4 regions of the Janthinobacterium sp. GW822-FHT07H11 genome follow, and region 3 is predicted to be linked to each of the others. Evidence: predicted binding sites of a transcription regulator. Region 3 holds the regulator's gene; each other region holds the start of a gene.

The links. Region 3 encodes FNR, which switches genes on or off when oxygen is low (the NO sensors DNR and NnrR bind a similar motif). Its sites were predicted from a motif close to TTGATNNNNATCAA; they were not measured.
Region 1: the regulator FNR is predicted to act here: its motif matches at 2,895-2,908, upstream of AC3RCJ_RS26385 (KamA family radical SAM protein).
Region 2: the regulator FNR is predicted to act here: its motif matches at 1,493-1,506, upstream of cydD (thiol reductant ABC exporter subunit CydD).
Region 4: the regulator FNR is predicted to act here: its motif matches at 2,584-2,597, upstream of AC3RCJ_RS20125 (OmpW/AlkL family protein).

What each region holds. Positions count from the first base shown of each region.
Region 1 is NZ_CM179507.1:5,975,358-5,979,902, forward strand. Features, by position in the region: gene AC3RCJ_RS26375 (fumarylacetoacetate hydrolase family protein) at 1-99, opposite strand, end outside; gene AC3RCJ_RS26380 (MFS transporter) at 44-1,390, opposite strand; gene AC3RCJ_RS26385 (KamA family radical SAM protein) at 1,393-2,757, opposite strand; gene AC3RCJ_RS26390 (cache domain-containing protein) at 3,038-3,496, shown strand; gene AC3RCJ_RS26395 (methyl-accepting chemotaxis protein) at 3,581-4,545, shown strand, end outside.
Region 2 is NZ_CM179507.1:2,712,292-2,716,836, forward strand. Features, by position in the region: gene AC3RCJ_RS12165 (PEP-CTERM sorting domain-containing protein) at 13-579, opposite strand; gene AC3RCJ_RS12170 (GbsR/MarR family transcriptional regulator) at 880-1,431, opposite strand; gene cydD (thiol reductant ABC exporter subunit CydD) at 1,573-3,261, shown strand; gene AC3RCJ_RS12180 (amino acid ABC transporter ATP-binding/permease protein) at 3,258-4,545, shown strand, end outside.
Region 3 is NZ_CM179507.1:326,489-331,033, reverse strand. Features, by position in the region: gene AC3RCJ_RS01425 (response regulator) at 1-1,704, opposite strand, end outside; gene fnr (fumarate/nitrate reduction transcriptional regulator Fnr) at 1,950-2,708, shown strand; gene AC3RCJ_RS01415 (FixH family protein) at 2,835-3,359, opposite strand; gene ccoG (cytochrome c oxidase accessory protein CcoG) at 3,506-4,545, opposite strand, start outside.
Region 4 is NZ_CM179507.1:4,577,108-4,581,652, forward strand. Features, by position in the region: gene AC3RCJ_RS20105 (DUF1287 domain-containing protein) at 1-131, opposite strand, end outside; gene AC3RCJ_RS20110 (DUF6616 family protein) at 194-529, opposite strand; gene AC3RCJ_RS20115 (HEAT repeat domain-containing protein) at 539-1,294, opposite strand; gene AC3RCJ_RS20120 (MarR family winged helix-turn-helix transcriptional regulator) at 1,291-1,800, opposite strand; gene AC3RCJ_RS20125 (OmpW/AlkL family protein) at 1,904-2,518, opposite strand; gene AC3RCJ_RS20130 (LysR family transcriptional regulator) at 2,668-3,564, opposite strand; gene fur (ferric iron uptake transcriptional regulator) at 3,804-4,241, shown strand; gene AC3RCJ_RS20140 (MerR family transcriptional regulator) at 4,318-4,545, shown strand, end outside.

The sequences.
Region 1 (4,545 bases), 740 kb from region 3:
AATATCGGCAATCACGCCGGACAGGTCGCGCAGTTTGCCTTCTTCATCGATCAGGCCCGGTTTTTCCTTGCCTGGACGTCCATAACGAACGAGTTTCATAGTCTTCCTTGGAGTTGATCATTGCCGCTGTGCAGGCTGTCATTTTACCGGATGGCCCGGCATGCCTGTAGCGGTCGATGAAAAACATCGCAAGTCCCGGCAGTTGCAAGGCTGCCAGGATGCCAAACGCCACCCGGTAGGCCTCGGGCGGATAGTGATGCCGGGCATCAACGGGCCAATAGCCAAGGACCAGGCCAAAACCCGCCTGCACCAGGAAGGCGCCCGTGAAAATGAGCAAGTTCAGGCAAGTGGCCGCCCTGCCCGTCAGGCTGGCCGGCATGCTTTGCGCGACGATCGCATACTCGAGGCCCGTTACCGTACCCAGCAGGGTAAACAGCACGGACAGCAAGGGCAGGCTGGGTACCACATTGCACGCCATCGCCACTTGCACGGCGACAAACAGGGCGATGCCCACGGCCGCCAGCTGCATCGGGGCGATGCCGCGCCGCGCCGCCCATTCCGTCAGCATGCCCATGCCGATGGCGCCGAAGATGACGGCCGCCATGCCCAGGTACAGCAAATACGCCACGTTATCGTCAGACAAGCCGCCCACGTCGGCCAGCCAGCGGCCTATCCACAAGCCCTGCACGCCAAAGAACACCGTGTGCGGCAGCAGGATCAGCGCGATGGTGCGGCGAAAACCAGGATCGCGATACACGCTCCAGACGCTGACCTTGCTCACCGAGTGCGCGGTGGCGGGCCTGGGCATGGCCGGCGTCAGCAGGCGGATCAGCAAGCCGACGGCCAGCGCGGCCAGCGCCAGGCCCAGGAAGACGCCGCGCCAGTCCGTGTAGTGCAGGGCCAGCTTGACGGGCATGGTGGCCGTGGCCGCGCCCAGGCCGCCCACGGCGATCAGGTAGCCGTGCACGGACGGCAGGCGAGATGGCGCGACGGCGCAGGAGATCGCTTTCACGGCCGCCATGAAGCATCCGCCCAGCCCGGCCCCCATCACGGCGCGCGCCCACATCAGCTCGGCAAAACTGTGGCCCCGGCTGAACAGCCACACGCCCAGGGCCGCCAGCGCCAGCAGCCACAGTTGCACCGTGCGGGGGCCGTAGCGGTCCAGCGCCATGCCCACTGGCAATTGCACCAGCGCAAAGGCGAGAAAAAAGGCGCTGGTCAGCAGGCCCAGCTGCGCTGGCGTCAGGGTAATGGCGCCCAGCAATTCGGCCGTCAGCACGGCATTGACGCCGCGCAACAGGCACGACAGGTAATGACCGAGCGCGAACGGCAGGAAGACCAGGCAAAACACGGCCACGCCGGAGCGGGCAGTCGCGGCGGTGCGATGCATGCTCAGGCAGCCTGTACCAGGCGGATGATTTTATGCGGCACCTGCGGCATAGGCTCATCCGTCTCGAAGAAGAATTTATCGTGGCCGAATGCGGGCTTTAAATCGTCCATCCACGTCGCTTGCGCATCGAACTTCGCATAAAACGGCCGGCGCACCCAGTCAGGGTTGCGCGCCTGCAAAAATTGCAGAGCAAACAGTTTCTCGCCATTGATGCTGACGATGCCGTCGATGACGATCTTGCCGGGGAAGGCGCTCATGGACGGTCCCCGTACCGTGCGCGACAGGCCCGACACCATCTGGTAGGCGGCCTGGAAAATTTCGTGCGCGCGGGCCAAGGGCAACTCGAAATAGCCGCGCGGCCCCGTATCGCGCTCGACAAACATGTAATACGGAATCGCTCCCAGGCGCGTGCCCGTCTGCCACAGCTCGGCCCAGCTTGCCGGATCTTCGTTGATGTGGCGTATCAGCGGCCCCTGCATGCGCAAGGTGGCGCCCGTGGACACGATGCGTTTCACCGCTTGCTGCGCGATATCCTGGCGCAGCTCGACGGCGTGGCTGTAATGGCCCATCACGGCCAGGTTCTTGCCCGCCTTGACGATGCGTTCGAACAGGCGCAGCAGCTCGTCCGCATCGCGGTCGGAGACGAAACGCTGCGGCCAGTAGGCCACCGCCTTGGTGCCGATGCGGATGTTCTGGATGTGTTCCAGGCCAGGCTCGAGCAGCGGCTCCAAATAGGCGGCCAGTTGCCGCGTGTTCATGATCATCGGGTCGCCGCCCGTGATCAGCACATCCGTCACTTCCGGATGCAGTCTCAGGTAGCCGGCCAGCTCGTGCGATTCGCGCGCATCGAATTTCATGTCGTCCATGCCGACGAACTGGGGCCAGCGAAAGCAGAACGTGCAATATGCGTGGCAAGTCTGGCCCGCGCTGGGAAAAAACAACACTGTCTGCGCATATTTGTGCTGCAAGCCGCGCACGGGCGCATCGTTGACCCTGGGCACGTTATGCGTCATCTGCCCTGCCGGATGCGGATTCATGCCCAGGCGCAGGCCGTGCACATAGGCGTCGATGGCCGCCTTGTCCCGTTTCACCAGCACCAGATCGCGCAACTGCGCGTACTGCTCGGGCGCCAGCATGTCGCGGTGCGGGAAGACCAGGCGATAGATGGGATCATCGGGAATATTGTTCCAGTCGATCAATTGATCGAGCACATATTCGTTGGTGCGAAATGGCAACACATGCGAGACCACTTGCACGGCTTCGCGCTGCTCTTCCGGCAGCCATTCCCATTGCCGCGCCTGCTGAATGGTTTGCCGGGTATATGGTTTGAATTTGCTGGGGAGTGGCTCGGTAAGGTGGTCGGACACGCTCGTCTCCTTGCTCAATAAATTACGATAACTGCCATAAAATCAGCCCAACCTCGGCCAATTCGCTCTCTTTTATCCGGATGCCGCGCACCAGCATGCTGGAAAATTCATCATAGTTCTTGCCGCAAGGAATCAAATTGCCACATATCAATAAGCGTTTCGATACGTCATCTACTGGCATCAAGCAAGACCTTAGTTTGTTCAATCGCAATTTGAGGCCAGCCACGACGACGTAAATTACGGCTTGGCAACACATCCTTCGATACCACCAGGAGTTCTCATGAAACGCTTGCTCACGGGTAGCCTGCTGTGCCTGGCATTTGCCAGCGCCAGCGTCAGTGCCGCAATTGAACCAACGGAAAAGGACGCCATCGCCATGGCGGAACGGGGTGCCGCCTTCATGAAGGCGCATGGCAAGGAAGAAATGATGAAGAAGATCACGGCGAAGGATCCCGATTTCGTGCAGGGATCGCTGTATGTGGACATGCGCGACATCAAGACGGGCATCGTGCTGGCCCACCCCATCAATCCTTCCATCGTGGGCAAGGACCTGACGGACGTGCCCGACGCCAATGGCAAGAAATACCGGCGTGAAATCATCGAACTGGCGCAAAAGCAGGGCAAGGGCTGGGTCGATTACCAGTACAAGAATCCCACCAGCGGCAAGATCGAACCGAAGACCACCTATATCCTGCGCGTCAACGATGTGGTGCTGGAAGCGGGCATCTATAAAAAATAGGCCATTCCCGGCGCAGCGCGGGGCGCGGCAGCTTGCCGCCGCGGCGCCCGCGCGCGCCGCGAACAGCCACTGCAGGAGTCAAGCATGCTCAATAAACTACGCATCGGACCAAAGTTGTTGCTCGCGCCCGTCCTCATCCTGCTGTTGCTGATACTCAGTTCCAGCGGGGCCTGGTACGGCATGGTACGGCAAAATGCCTCGCTGGAAAATATGGTGCAGGTGCGCATCACGCACCTGAAAGCCGCCTCCGACGTGGCGGGCGACGCCAAGCACGTGCATGGCAATATGTACCAGTTGCTGTCGTGGACCAATGGCAGCTTCGCCAAGGCCCGCATCGATGCGCTGGAGCAGCAGATCAAGGCACGCCATCTGGCCATCGGCAGCCAGCTGGCGGCACTGCGTTCCACGGCCAACGGCGCCGAACGGCCCCTGGTCGATGCCGCCATTGCGGCGCTGGCCGGCTATCGCAAGGCCGTGCTGGAAACCATGGAAATGGCGCAGATGGATCAATCGATTGCCACCAACTCCATGCTCAAGGCGGAGACGCAATTCGTCCAGCTCAATGCCCAGCTGGCGCAACTGTCGGCACTGGAAACCACCCTCAGCAGCCAGGCGCACGCGACGGCCAGCGCGGAATTCCACAGCCTGGGCTGGAGCTTGCTGCTGACGGTGCTGCTGTCCATCGTCGTCTCCATCGTCGTGACCATGCTGGTGCGGCGCGCCATGCTGGCGGAAATCCGCGGCATCGCCGACGCCGTGCAAGACCTGGCCGCCGGCAAGCTGATGGCGGGCGCGCCCAAGCAAGGCAATGACGAGATTGCCGCCACGTCGCGCGTGCTGGACCAGACCATCGCCAATCTGAACCAGACCCTGCGCACCATCATGGATGCCGTGCACTCGATCGACACGGCGTCGCGCGAAATTGCAACAGGCAATATGGACTTGTCAGCCCGCACGGAAATGCAGGCCAGTTCGCTGGAACAGACATCGAGCGCCATGGAAACCCTGACGGAAGCCGTCAATGACAACGCCGGCAATGCCCAGCTCGC
Region 2 (4,545 bases), 2.4 Mb from region 3:
CGCTGGTGATGCTTACTTTCCCTGGCGGCGGCGTGCCAGGAAGCCCAGCAGGCCCAGGCCGGCGAGCAGCATGGCATAGGTTTCAGGTTCCGGCACGGCGGAAATGAAGGCCCTGTAGTTGCTCAGGTCCTTGGGCAGGCCCGCCACCGTGAACGTGGTGCCGGCAGCCACGGGCGCGGCCCAGTGGAACACCAGTTCGCCCTGGCCGAAGTGGATGGCCAGGTAGTCATAGGCCGCCGCGCTCGTATAGGAGTTGACGCCGCCGCTCAGGCCGGCCGTGGTGCCGGCCGTGCAGCCCGAGGTGGCGCTGTTGCAATATGAAACGGCGGCGCCCAGACTGGTGCCGAACACGCCATTGATATAGCCCTGAATATCGGACGGGCTTTGCGGCACGAGATTATCGTCATAATATTTCACCTGCAGTGCCGGCGACGGCGAGTAGGTGACGGTGCTGCCGGCGATGACGAAACCGCTGGCCGGACCCACATCGACCCAGGTGGCCGCTTGCGCCGCACTTGCCAGTACGGTCATCGCGGCCAGCATGGATGCCTTGACGGCAATGCGCTTTATGCTTTTCATGAAAATCCCCTTGTGCTAAGACTAACGCTTCATCGTGTGGGAATGCGTCCCTGCATGCCGGGGATCTCATCCCATTGCCCGTTTTTATCTATTTCCTGCGCGTAGAGAGTACGCAAATGAAAGCTTACTCTTGATGTAAATTAATACAATTTAAATAATACTATTGGTTCAGTTGACAACATCGCATACAGCTATGCATGGCTGTGCTAGCGATGTTCGCAACAACGTTCGGAAATAGCGTGACAGGAAATGTCCGCGCGTGCTAGCGGCATTCCGGGCGGAAAGAGGGGAGGCGGGGTGTCAGTCGCTGTTGTTGCTGACGCCAAACAGGCGGTCCTTGGCGTTGAGCAGTTTTTGTACCTTGGCGCCCATCTTCATCAGCTGCGCCATCGATTCGGGCGACAGGCGCTGCAAGTCGTCGAACCAGGTATTGGCCAGGTCGACCAGTTCATACATTTCGCGCATGCGTTCCTGCGCATAGTGATCGACGGGTTCCGTGGCGGGCGTGAGCAGTGATTCGCGCAGCACCGTCAGGGTGGGCGCCACTTCGCGGCGGCGGCGTTCGGCCGCCACCACGCGGAAGATTTGCCACACGTCGCCCAGCGACGAGAAGTACTCGCGCCGGTCGCCGGGGATGCGCGACTGGCGGATCAGGCCCCAGCCCTGCAATTCCTTCAGGCCGATGCTCACGTTCGAGCGTGAAAAACTCAGGTGCTCCGCAATTTCGTCCGCATGCAAGGGGTGCTCCGCGACAAACAACAAGGCGTACACTTGTCCCACCGTGCGGTTGAAGCCCCAGCGGCTGCCCATCTCGCCGAAATGGCTGACGAAGGTCAGGATCAGCGGTGTCATGTGGATATTTTGAGTTTTCATAATTATCTGAAATTTTTGCACGCCGATCAGGTCGGGTCAATTGATATATGTCATGTTTCGCAGTATTATACAAAAAATCGAATTTACAGAAAATTCTGAAAACTCAAGAAGTATAAGACGATGCCCACCACGCCACTTGCCTTGCCCCGCTTTCTCCTTCCCCGTGTCCCCAGCCTGGTGCAAGGCGGCGCGGCCTTGCTGTGGCTGCCGCAAGCGGCCCTGCTGGCCTGGGCCCTGCAAGCCATGCTCGATGGCGCGCCCTGGCGCGCGGCCCTGCTGCCCGCGGCCGGCGTGCTGCTGCTGGGCGTGCTGCGCGCCTGGGGCGAAGCGTGGGGCGCGCGGCGCATGTATGCGGCGGCGCGCGCCCACCTGTCGACCTTGCGCGCGCAAGTGGCGCAGGCGCTGGCGCGCCGTTCGCCGCTGGATCGCCAGCGCGCCCAGTCGGGACAGGCTGCCAGCGTCATCGCCGAACAGGCCGAGGCCATCGTGCCCTACCTGGTGCGCTACAGGCCGGCGCGCTGGAAGGTGCTGACCGTGCCCCTCGTGATCCTCGCCGTGGTGACGCCGCTGTCGTGGATCGCCGCGCTGATCCTGCTCATCGCCGCGCCGCTGATTCCCGTCTTCATGGCCCTGGTCGGCATAGGCGCGCAGGCGGCCAGCCGCGCGCAGATGGTGGAAATGGGCAGCATGAACGCGTTCCTGCTGGACCGCCTGCGCGGCCTGGCCACTCTGCGCGCGCTCGGTGCCGTCGATGCCACGGCCGCGCGGCTCGATGCCTCGTCGCAATCCGTGCGCCGGCGCACGATGGTGGTGCTGCGCATCGCCTTTTTATCGTCGGCCGTGCTGGAACTGTTTTCCGCGCTGGGCGTGGCCATGGTGGCCGCCTTCATCGGCTTTTCCTTGTTGGGCAGCATTAATTTCGGTACCTGGGGCCGGGAACTGACGCTGGGGCAGGGCATGTTCATCTTGCTGCTGGCGCCCGCCTTCTTCGAACCGCTGCGCGAGCTGGCGGCCGTCTGGCATGACAAGGCGGCCGGCGAAGCGGGCCTGGTCGGCCTGCACGACCTGGCGGGCGAGGGCGTCGCCCTGCCTGGCGCCAGCGTGGAAGTGGCCGCCGTTTCCGCCGCCGCCATGGCGGTGGCAGCGCCGCCCGCCATTGCCATCCATCAACTGCGCTTTGCCCATCCCGGCGAAGCGCCCGTGTTCGACGGCTTTGACTTGAGCGTGCGCGCCGGCGAACACGTGGCCCTGCTGGGCGCCAGCGGCGCCGGCAAGACCACCTTGCTGTCCCTGCTGGCCGGCTTGCTGCCCGCCAGCGGCGGCGAGATCCGCATCGGCGGCGTGCGCCTGAACGACGGCAGCGTGAACACCTTGCGCCAGCGCATGGCCTGGATGGGCCAGCGGCCCCATGTATTTGCCGCTTCCGTCAGCCAGAACGTGACCCTGGGCCGCCTCGGTGCGAACGCGGCGCAGGTGACGCAGGCGCTGCACCTGGCCGACCTGGCCGGCGTGGCGCAGGCGCAGCCGGCCGTCATGCTCAGCGACGGCGGCCAGGGCTTGTCGGGCGGCGAAGCCGTGCGCCTGGCCCTGGCCCGCGTGGCCCTGCATCCGCATGCCGATCTGCTGCTGGTCGATGAGCCGACGGCCCACCTGGACAGCGAAACGGCGGCGCGCGTCACGGACGCCTTGCTGGCCCTGGCGCAAGGCAAGACGATGCTCGTCGCCACGCACGACCCCGTGCTGGCCGCCCGCCTGCAGCGCACGGTGCAGGTCGATGCGCAGGCGCCAATGCAGGAGCGGCGCGCATGAAACCCTCCCTCCTGTCGCACCCCGTCCTGCGGCAACTGCTGCTGGCCCAGCCCGGCAAACTGATCGCCGGCGCCGTGCTGGCCGCCCTGACGGCCGTGGCTGGCATGGCGTTATTGGGCCTGTCCGGCTGGTTCATCACGGCCACCTCGATTGCCGGCCTGCATGCGTCCACCGCCATCGTCTTCGACGTTTTCGGCCCGTCGGCCGGCATCCGCCTGCTGGCCATCGGCCGCACGGGCTCGCGCTATGCGGAACGGCTCGTCACGCACGACGCCACGTTTGCCGCGCTGGCGGCCATCCGCGTGCAGCTGTTTCGCGGCTGGTCGCGCCCCGAGGCGGCGGGCCGCCTGCTGCGCCAGCCCGCCCGGCTGCTGTTTCGCCTGACGGCCGACATCGACGCGCTTGAAGCGCTGTATTTGCGCCTGCTGGTGCCCGCCTTCACGGCCCTGTGCGCGGCCTTGCTGGCCGGCGTGGCGCTGGGCCTCATGCGGTGGCAGCTGGGCCTGGGCCTGGCGCTGTGGCTGCTGGCCGCCGGCGGCGGCATCGGCTGGCTGGTCGCGCGCGGCGCCCGCCGTCCCGCCATCGTGCGTACACGCGCCATCGAAAAACTGCGCTCCGGCGCCATCGACCTGGTGGCGGGCCAGACGGACCTGGTGATGGCCGGCCGCATCGAGGCCCAGTGCGCGGCGCTGGCGCGCATCGACGCCTCGCTGGCGCAAGCCGATGTCGCCCTGCAGCGCCTGGAGACGGCGGCCGGTGCCGCCTACGGCGTGGCCGGCAGCGCGACCTTGGCCGGTGTGCTGCTGGCCGTGGCCGCGCTGGCGCAGCAGCAAACGCTGAGCGTGCCGCTGGCGGCCCTGGCCCTGCTGGTCGCGCTGACGGCCGTGGAACCGTTCGCGGGACTGCGCCGCGGCGCGCTGGAGGCGGGGCGCATGCTGCTGGCCATGCGTCGCCTGGCGCCGCGCCTCGATGGCCGGGAAGCCGCCGCGCCGCCGGCTGACAGCGCGCCGGGCTTGCGCCTGGAGCGCGTGAGCGCCGCGCATGCGGGCAGTAATGTTGCAATTTTGCATGACGTATCGCTGCACATCGCCGATGGCGAGCGCGTGGCCGTGATCGGCCCCAGCGGCGCGGGCAAGTCCACCTTGCTGGCCATCGCCGCGCGCGAACTGGCACCGCTGTCGGGGAGCGTCAGCGCGCCGCGCGCCTGCCTGCTGACGCAGAAGACGCAACTGTTCCAGGACAGCCTGCGCGACAACCTGCGCCTGGCCGACCCGTCCGCCAGCG
Region 3 (4,545 bases):
GCGCCGCGTGATGCTCTGGTCGCCTTGTGAAAACGCGGCAAACAGCTGCTGCTGTTGTAATTCTGTCATGCCGATGCCCGTATCGCGCACTTCGAAGCGCAGCCAGGCGCGCCCCTTGTCTTTCTCGGCCAGGCTGACGGCCACCACCACTTCGCCGCTCTCGGTAAACTTGATGGCGTTGCCGGCCAGGTTGACGAGGATTTGCTGCAGGCGCTGGGCATCGCCCAGCAGGCGCCGCGGCACGTCGGGTTCGACGGCGATGGCCAGCTCCAGCTCCTTCTCGCCCGCATTCATGGTCATGGTCGTGGCCAGCGTATTCATGACTTCGTCGAGGTCGAATTCGACGGGCGACAATTCCATGCGGCGCGCCTCGATCTTCGAATAGTCGAGCACGTCGTTCAGGATGCCCAGCAGCGACTGGCCCGCCACGCGCACCATGGTCAGATACTTGCGCTGTTCCGTATCGAGCTTGGTATTTCCGAGCAGATACACCATGCCCAGCACGGCATTGAGCGGGGTGCGGATTTCATGGCTCATATTGGCCACGAAATCGCTCTTCGCGCGGTTGGCCGCCTCGGCCCGGTCGCGTTCCTGTTCCAGTTCCGCCGCGCGCGATTCGAGCTCCTGCTGCAGGCGGTCGCGTTCGCTCATCAGGCCGTTGAACGCTTCCGTCAGTTCGCCGATCTCGTCGCGCTGCTGCACCGGCACGGGGGTGAAGCGGCTGCCGCTGCTGCGCAGCGCTTGCAGGGTGTCGCGCAGGCGCACCAGCGGCGACAGCAGGCGCACGGTGACCCAGCCCAGCACTGCCGCGGCCAGCAGCGAGGCCAGGGTGCTCCACAGCACCAGCCGGTATAGCACGCCGTCGAACGGTTCGAAGGCGTCATCGATGGGCAGCGAGGCCGCGAGCAGCCAGTTTACGGACTTCAGGCGCTTGAAGCTGTTGACGGCCGTGATGCCGCGGCTGTTGGTGCTGACCATGCTGCCTTCGCCGTCGTCCTTCAGCAGCTGCGTGGTGGTCAGGTTGGCGTTCGGCTGGCGCGGCTGCAGCAAGCGGCTGGTATCGGGATGCAGCACGTAGCGCGGCACGGCGCCGCGCGTGAGGATGAAGTAATAGCCGCTCTTGCCGATCTTTTCCGTGCGCAGGCGGCCCAGCAGGTTGTCCTTGTACAGGCGCAGCACGCCGATCACCACGCCGGCCACCTGGCCGTCGGCGCCCAGCACGGGTGCCGCCATCTGCACGATGGGCAGGCCGCTCGATTTGCCCAGCATCGGTTCGGTGATCATGGGCTGGCGCGTGCGCAGCACGGTCTGGAAATACTCGCGCTCGGCGACGTTGATGCCAGCGCGTCCCGCCACTTCCGGCATGTCGGCCACGACGGCGCCATGCGCGTCCAGCACTAGCACGTCGTCGAACAGCACCAGCATCGAGCGGCGCGAATAATATTGGCGCAACTGGGCGGGCTGGGCAATCAATTCGGGCGGCTGCTGCCTGGCCGTCAGCGTGACGATCTGCAGCAGCATGGCCAGCTTGTCATCGAGTTCAGCGGCCGTGCGGGTGATCAGGGCCGACTGCTGGCTCAGCAGTACCTTGGTGAAGTCGTCGCGCATGTGCCGCACCTGTATCATGGTAACCAGGGCAATCATGGCGATCGAGGTCAGGCTGGTTGCCAGCGCGACTTTTGCTTTTATGCCGAGAGGCTTCATAGTTTCCTTTTCAGTACCGGGCGGCACAGGCGGCAGAGGCAGATAATGCTGTCAAGAATTTTCCTATCAATACCCCAGCTTGGCAAGCGCCACCGCGCAATTTCCCCTCCCCACATGGTCTTTTGACGATGTTGCCATATAATTAAATGCAAGACGTCGTTTATTCGGCGAAATTACGGTGAAATTGGCACACGGCAACCGTGTATGCAGTAAACTTGTTGTTGCATTTTCTAAAAGGTACCGACATGACTGAAGCGCTACTCTCTCCAACCTTGCCCACAGTGACCGTGGAAGCGTTGCGTGCGCGATGCTCGACCTGCAGCATGCACCAATTGTGCCTGCCGATGGGGCTCGATGTGGGCGACATGGACAGGCTGGACCAGATTATCGGACGCCGCCGCAAGATCGTGCGCGGCGCTTCGCTGTTCCGCATCGGCGACTCGTTCCAGAACCTGTATGCGATCCGCCTGGGCCACTTCAAGACCTACCAGATCAATCCGGGCGGCGAAGAGCAGGTGACGGGTTTCCAGATGGCCGGCGAACTGCTGGGCATGGATGCCATCAGCGCCGACCGCCACCACTGTAATGCGGTGGCCCTGGAAGACAGCGAAGTATGTGAAATCCCGTTTTCCAGCCTGGAACAATTGCTGGGCAATATGCCGACCCTGCTGCGCCATTTCCACCGCATGATGAGCCAGGAAATCACGCGTGAGCAAAGTGTCATGTTGTTGTTGGGTAACATGCAGGCGACGCAGCGCTTTGCCGCCTTCATCGTCAACCTGGCGTCGCGCTATGAAGCGCGCGGCTATTCGAGCAGCAAGTTCCAGCTGCGCATGTCGCGCGAGGAAATCGGCAATTACCTGGGCCTGACCATCGAGAGCGTCAGCCGTTTATTGTCGAAATTTAAGAAGGAAGGCTGGCTGCGCGTCTCCAACCGCGAGATCGAGATCTTGCAGCCAGCCAAACTGAAGGCCATTACGGCCGGCACCGACATCTGCAAATAACAGCACCGTCAAAACCTGCTGCGCGTCGCGCTTTGCGGCCTGCGATGCTCGCTGTGCTCTAGCACAGCTGCGCTTCTTAGCCACAAATCACTGCCGCTCGCTACGGTTTTTTCCCGGCGCTGTACGTTATAGCTCTTCATCGGCGTGCAGCGCGATGCTGCGCTGCAGCGGCCAGGTCCAGATGCCGGACAGGCGCCATTCGCGCTTGTCGTTTTCCACCAGTACCTGCCAGCGGCTGCGCTCGAGCATCGGCAGCGCCACCGAGAAATTACCCTGGGCATCGGGCTGCACCAGCAGCTTGATGTCTTTTTCCGGCAGGGTCGCATGCGCCAGGTGCAGTTGCAGCGGGCCCTGGTAGGCCTTGCCGAAGCTGTGCACGGAACCGGCCAGGCGCGCCTGCGCCACGTCGTAGGACAGGCTGGTGTCCATGGCCAGGTTGCTGGCGGCCGTGTCGCGCTTCAAATCCTGGTTGATGGCCTTGCCCTGCTTGTAATAATCGCCCACCACCAGCGCATCGGGTTGCGTAAACGCAATATAGCCCATGAAGCTGCCGACGACCACGGACAGGCCGGGACCGATCATCAGCAGCCATGGCCAGCGATGCTTGTACCACGGTGCAACGGGAGGTTGCAGTTTCAGACTGTCGGACATTGTGTTCTCCTTGGGGCCGGACCCTTTGGGTCTGACCCCAGCTTTTGCTTCCGGGTTGAAAATCAAGTGACCCTAGCGCATGATTGATGATACCCCTGCGGCGAAATACCGGGGTCGGACCCGGAGGGTCCGACCCCAAATCAACATCACCGCGGCACGATGAAGACCGCGCTTTCACGCACATGCAGCGACGGGTCGTCCAGCGATTGCAACTCGATTGCGATCTTGTTCGACCCCTTTTCTCCCACGCCGTGCGGCACGCGCAGGCGGATCGGCCAGCCCAGCGTTTCCGTCGGCTGCAAGGTCACTTCCTCGCGCGTCAGCAAGGTCAGGCCCGGCAAGCCGGAAGCGCTGATTTTAAAATGCTGGGTTTGCTCGGAGGTGTTCATGATCTGCAGGCGGTAGACGTTTTCGATCATGCCGTCTTCCACTTCGCGTCCCATCGAACCGCGGTCGCGGATCACGTCCATCTTCAGCGGCGTGCGCAGGGCCAGCGAGGTACACACGGCGATGATGATCAGGGCCAGGATGGACGTGTAGATCAGCACGCGCGGGCGCATGGCGCGCTGGCGGATCTGCTTCGAATTGAAGTTGTTTTCCATCGCATGGTCGGTACTGTAGCGTATCAAGCCACGCGGCCGCTCGACCTTGTCCATCACGGTATTGCAGGCATCGACGCAGGCCGCGCAGCCGATGCATTCATACTGCAGGCCGTTGCGGATATCGATACCGGTCGGACACACCTGCACGCACAGGGTGCAGTCGATGCAGTCGCCCAGCTTGTCGTTGTTGCCGGCCTTCTTGCTCATGGCGCCGCGTGGTTCGCCGCGCTTGGCATCGTAGGTGATGATCAGGGTGTCCTGGTCGAACATGGCGCTCTGGAAGCGCGCGTAGGGGCACATGTATTTGCACACCTGCTCGCGCAGCCAGCCCGCGTTGCCGTAGGTTGCCAGGCTGTAGAACAGCACCCAGAACCATTCCCAGGGACCGAAGTTGAGGGTTTGCACGGAATGCGCGAGTTCCTTGATCGGCGTGAAGTAGCCGACAAAGGTAAAGCCCGTCCACAGGGCAATGGCGCCCCACACCAGGTGCTTGGCCGTCTTCTTGGCCGTCTTGCGCAGGGACGGACCCTGCTTGTCGAGGGCCATGCGCGCGCTGCGCGTGCCCTCGATGCGGCGCTCGACCC
Region 4 (4,545 bases), 2.1 Mb from region 3:
GGGTCGTACTGCAGCGTCACGCCCACCTGGCTGCGCGCGGCGGCGACCAGCGCTTGCGGGGTGGCGGGGGCGGCCGACGCCAGCAAGGGCGCCAGCGCCAGCATCACGGTGAAAAGCGGTTTGATTGGCATCAAGGTCGGGGCTTGCGTGTAAATGCCAACTTTACCGCAGCGGCAAGAAAAACGTCGGACGCTTAGACGGTCGCCAGCTGCGCCAGGTGGCCAGGGAAATCCACGGCCGGGCCAGCCGCATTGAGCGTGGTGAAATAATCATGCCAGCCGGTGGCGGCGATGCCCGCCAGCAAGGCGTCCAGTGCCGCCTCGTCCGGGAAGCGCCAGACGGCATAGAATTGCTGGGGCGCCGCATGCGGCTTGCCGCCATCGATGGCGCCCATGGCCAGCGCTTCGGCGCCGCTGCCGGCCAGCGCCGCCATGCCGGCGCCGACGGTGGCGAAATACGCCTGGCGCGCGGCGCCATCGAGGGCCAGCCAGGCCGGCGTCGGACTATACAGTTCTAACAGGTAATGCATGATTTCTCCTTAAAATGATCGAGTCAGCGAGCGCTGGGCGCGCTTGCAGATGCGTGCGGTGGCGGCGCTGCCGCTGTCCGCCAGCCATTGTGCGCACAGTGCGCGCACCCAGTCGGGCCGGCTCTTGGCCGCATCGTTGAGCCAGTTCGCCACGGAATCCTGCACATAGGGAGCCGGATCGCCGCGCAGCGGCTGCAGCAAGGGCATGGCCAGCTGTGGTTCCTGTTTCAGGCGCGCAATATGCGCGCACCACACGCCGCGCGGACGCAGCGCTTCGCAGGCAAAGCGGCGCAGCCTTTCCGATGGCTCCTCCGTCCACGGCGCCAGCAGCGCAATGGCCTCTTCCAGCCCGGCCGCCAGGCGGGGACGCAGCGCCAGCCACGCCCATTCGCGCACGCCGAAATGAGCGTCATCGGCCAGCGCGCGCATGGCCGCCAGTTGTTCCGGCAAGCCCGCGCCGGGCTGTGCGGCGATGACAAAACAGGCCCAGCCGCGCACCGTGTCGGATGGATGCGCTTGCAGCAGCGCCAAGTCAGCGCCGGCTTCCAGCAGCAATTGCGTCGCCAGCGCCATGCGTTTCGTGATGCCGGCGGCGGCCTGCTGCCGCATGGCGTCCAGCGCGGCGGCGCCGAGATCGGGCACGGCCGCCTCCAGCAGCAGCGCGAAGTCGATGGCCAGCCCTTCCGTCAGGGTGCTGCTGGCCACCGTGCCCTGATTCAGGAGCGCCAGGCGCGCAGGCGCGATATCGGCGATGCCGGCGCTCATGCCGCCCCCCTGTCCGTCCTGCGCCAGGCTTTTTCCAGCAAGCGGCTGAAGACCTGCATTTCCGCGGCGGTAAAGTCGGCGAACAGGCTGGAGATCCATTGCGCGTGCTCGTCGACCAGGCTGGCTGCCATCGCCTCGCCCTTGGCGCTCAGCCGCACCAGCAGCTTGCGCCGGTCCGCCGTGTCCGCGTGGCGCGCCAGGAAGCCGTCGCGTTCGAGGCCGTCGAGCAAGCCCGTGATGGTGCCGCGCGTCACCCCCGCGCGCTCGGCCAGCTCGTGCGGCGGCAAGCCTGGCGGCACGTCGCGCAGCAGGAACAGCAAGACAAACTTGCCTTCCGACAAACCATGGCATCCCAGGCGCGTGGCGCAATCGCCATCGATGGCCGATGCCAGCCCCAGCACTTCAAAGCACAGGCGCAGGCGCGCCAGCGTATCGGCCGCGCCCGCATCGGGCGCGCGTCGCCCCACGTCGCCCAGCAGGGCCGCATATTTCTGTTCGAGTTTCATCATAAGCCACAATATAATATGGCGACATACTAAATGTCAAAAAAAGATCCGGCCATGCGGGCCGGATCTGCCTATGCCGCGCTACAGCGGCCGTGCTGGCTGCTTAGAAACGGTAGCCCACGCCCACGCCGATCAGCAGCGGGTCGATCTTGACTTCGCTGACCTTGGCGCCGGCAGCGGTCAATACATCGCTGCGGATCTGCACTTTCTTGATGTCAAAGTTCAAGGACCAGTTTTTGTCCAGCTTGTAGTCGACACCGGCTTGCAGCGCGAAGCCCCAGCTGTCATGCTCCAGGCGCAGGCCGGGCAGTTTGACATCGGAGATGTTCGTGTAGTTCACACCTGCGCCCACGTAAGGGCTGAACTGTTTTTCAGGCATGAAGTGGTATTGCAGCGACAGCGTCGGCGGCAGGTGCTTGAAGGTACCGATCTTCGTGCCAGCCAGGGAGACGTCATGCTTTTGCGGATACGTCAGGATCAGCTCGGCAGCGATATTCGGGGTGAAGAAATACGAAATATCGATCTCGGGAATGGTCTTGCTGCTGACGTGTATCAGGTCGGATGCACCGACGCCACCCACAGGAGCAGATTTGTCGGCCGGATCGATGTGCACGGCACGCGCACGCACCAGCCATGGGCTTTCCTGCGCCATTGCATTGCCGGCGAATGCGCCGATGGCGGCCAAAACGATTGCTGCTGCAGTTGCGGACTTCTTCATTCTAGTTCCCTCTTTTTGTCGTTAAGTAACGCTGCGAAGTCTAAGAGTGCAGTGCAACAAAAACTTTGATCCACATCAAATAGTGCTAGATGGCATCAAAAGAGGGTTTTTTTTCTTTGCCCAAGTCAAGAAAAGGCGGCATTGCAAAATCAAGCCGCCTCGGCAAACAGGCCGGCGACCCAGTCGGCAAACACGCGCACGCGCGGCGACAATTGCCGGTGATGGGGGTACATGACGGACACGGGCAAGGGATCGGGTCGCATGGCGGACAGCACTTCCACCAGTTCGCCGGCCGCCAGCGCCTGCGCCAGGTGATAGCGGGGCGCCTGGATCAGGCCCATGCCTGCGCGGCAACAGGCGTGATAGGCGTCCGCATTGTTCACGGACACCGTGCCGGGCAAGTCCACGCTGTACGTCTGGCCGTCGCACTTGAATGCAAACGGCCAGGCCTTGCCCGTCCGGGAAGAAAAGAAATTCACGGCGCGGTGCCCGTCAAGCTCGGCCAGCGTCCGCGGCGTGCCGTGCGCGGCCAGGTAGGCGGGACTGGCGCAGGTGATCTGCGCCAGCCGTGCCACCGTGCGCGCCACCATGGACGAATCGCGCAATTGGCCCACGCGCAGCACGCAGTCGACGCCCTCGCGCACCAGGTCGACGAGGCGGTCGCCCATGCCGATTTCCAGTTCGATCAAGGGATAGCGCGCGCAGAACCGGTCCAGCATTGGCATGACGAAATGCATGCCCAGCGTGCTGTGCATATCGATGCGCAGCTTGCCCGACGGCTGCAGCGCGGCCGTCGAAAACACGGCCTCCGTTTCCTCCAGGTCCGCCAGCAGGCGCACGCAGCGCTCGTAATACGCGTGGCCATCGGGCGTGGGCGCCACCTGGCGCGTGGTGCGCTGCAGCAGGCGCACGTGCAGCCGCGCTTCCAGCTGCTTGATCGCCAGCGTGACGCTGGCCTTCGGATAGCCCAGGTCGTGCGCGGCCTGCGTAAAGCTGCCCAGTTCGACGATGCGCGTAAACAGACGCATTGCATCAAATCGGTCCATGCCCCTCCCATTGTTTGATCTTGCTGCACAGTGTAGCGATATCTGCCGTATTTTTCCACCCATGCCAACGATACTTCAATCGATGCGCCCCGCGCAATCACGCATGTCGTCAAAATCACTGGTACCCGCGATGCGCGCGAGCCATACTATATTTGGCACACAATTGAGAATAGTAATGATTATCATTTGCGTTATAATGCAATACCACGCTCAGGCGATCAAAAAAAGGAATGGGAGACATGGATATATTGAGGGAACTGCGTGAATCGGGATTGAAAGTGACGATCCCCCGCTTGCGGATTCTGCAGCTGTTTCAAGAAGGAACAATCAAGCACCTGAGCGCGGACGACGTGTATAAACTCTTGCTCGCTGAAAAGATCGATGTAGGCCTGGCCACCATCTACCGCGTGCTGATGCAGTTTGCCGAAGCGGGCATCCTGTTTCGCCGCCACTTCGAATCAGGCCATGCCGTATTCGAATTGAACGAGGGCCAGCACCACGACCACCTGGTCTGCACGGGCTGCGGCAAGGTCGATGAATTCGTCGATGAAGGCATCGAACTGCGCCAGAACGAGATCGCCACCGAACGCGGCTTCGTGCTGCACGAACACGCGCTGTCGCTGTATGGCACCTGCGCCGAATGCACGGCAAAGAAGATACCGCCGCGCCGCGCCTGAGGGCGGCGTCCGGGCCGCCCTCAGGCGCCGCATCTTGCGCTACACTGCGTGCGCCGTAGCTCAAGAAAGGACAGCCATGTACATCGGAGAAATCGCCCGCCTGGCGGGTACCTCGCCCAAGGCCCTGCGCCACTATGAAGCGCTGGGCCTGCTGGGCGACGTGCGGCGCGCGGGCGCCTACCGCGTCTACACGCAGCAAGACCTGGCGCAAGTGAAACTGATACGCCAGGCGCAGGCGCTGGGCTTCCGCCTGGCCGAACTGCTGCCCCTGCTGGCCGGCGATGACACCGACTGGGCCGCCCTG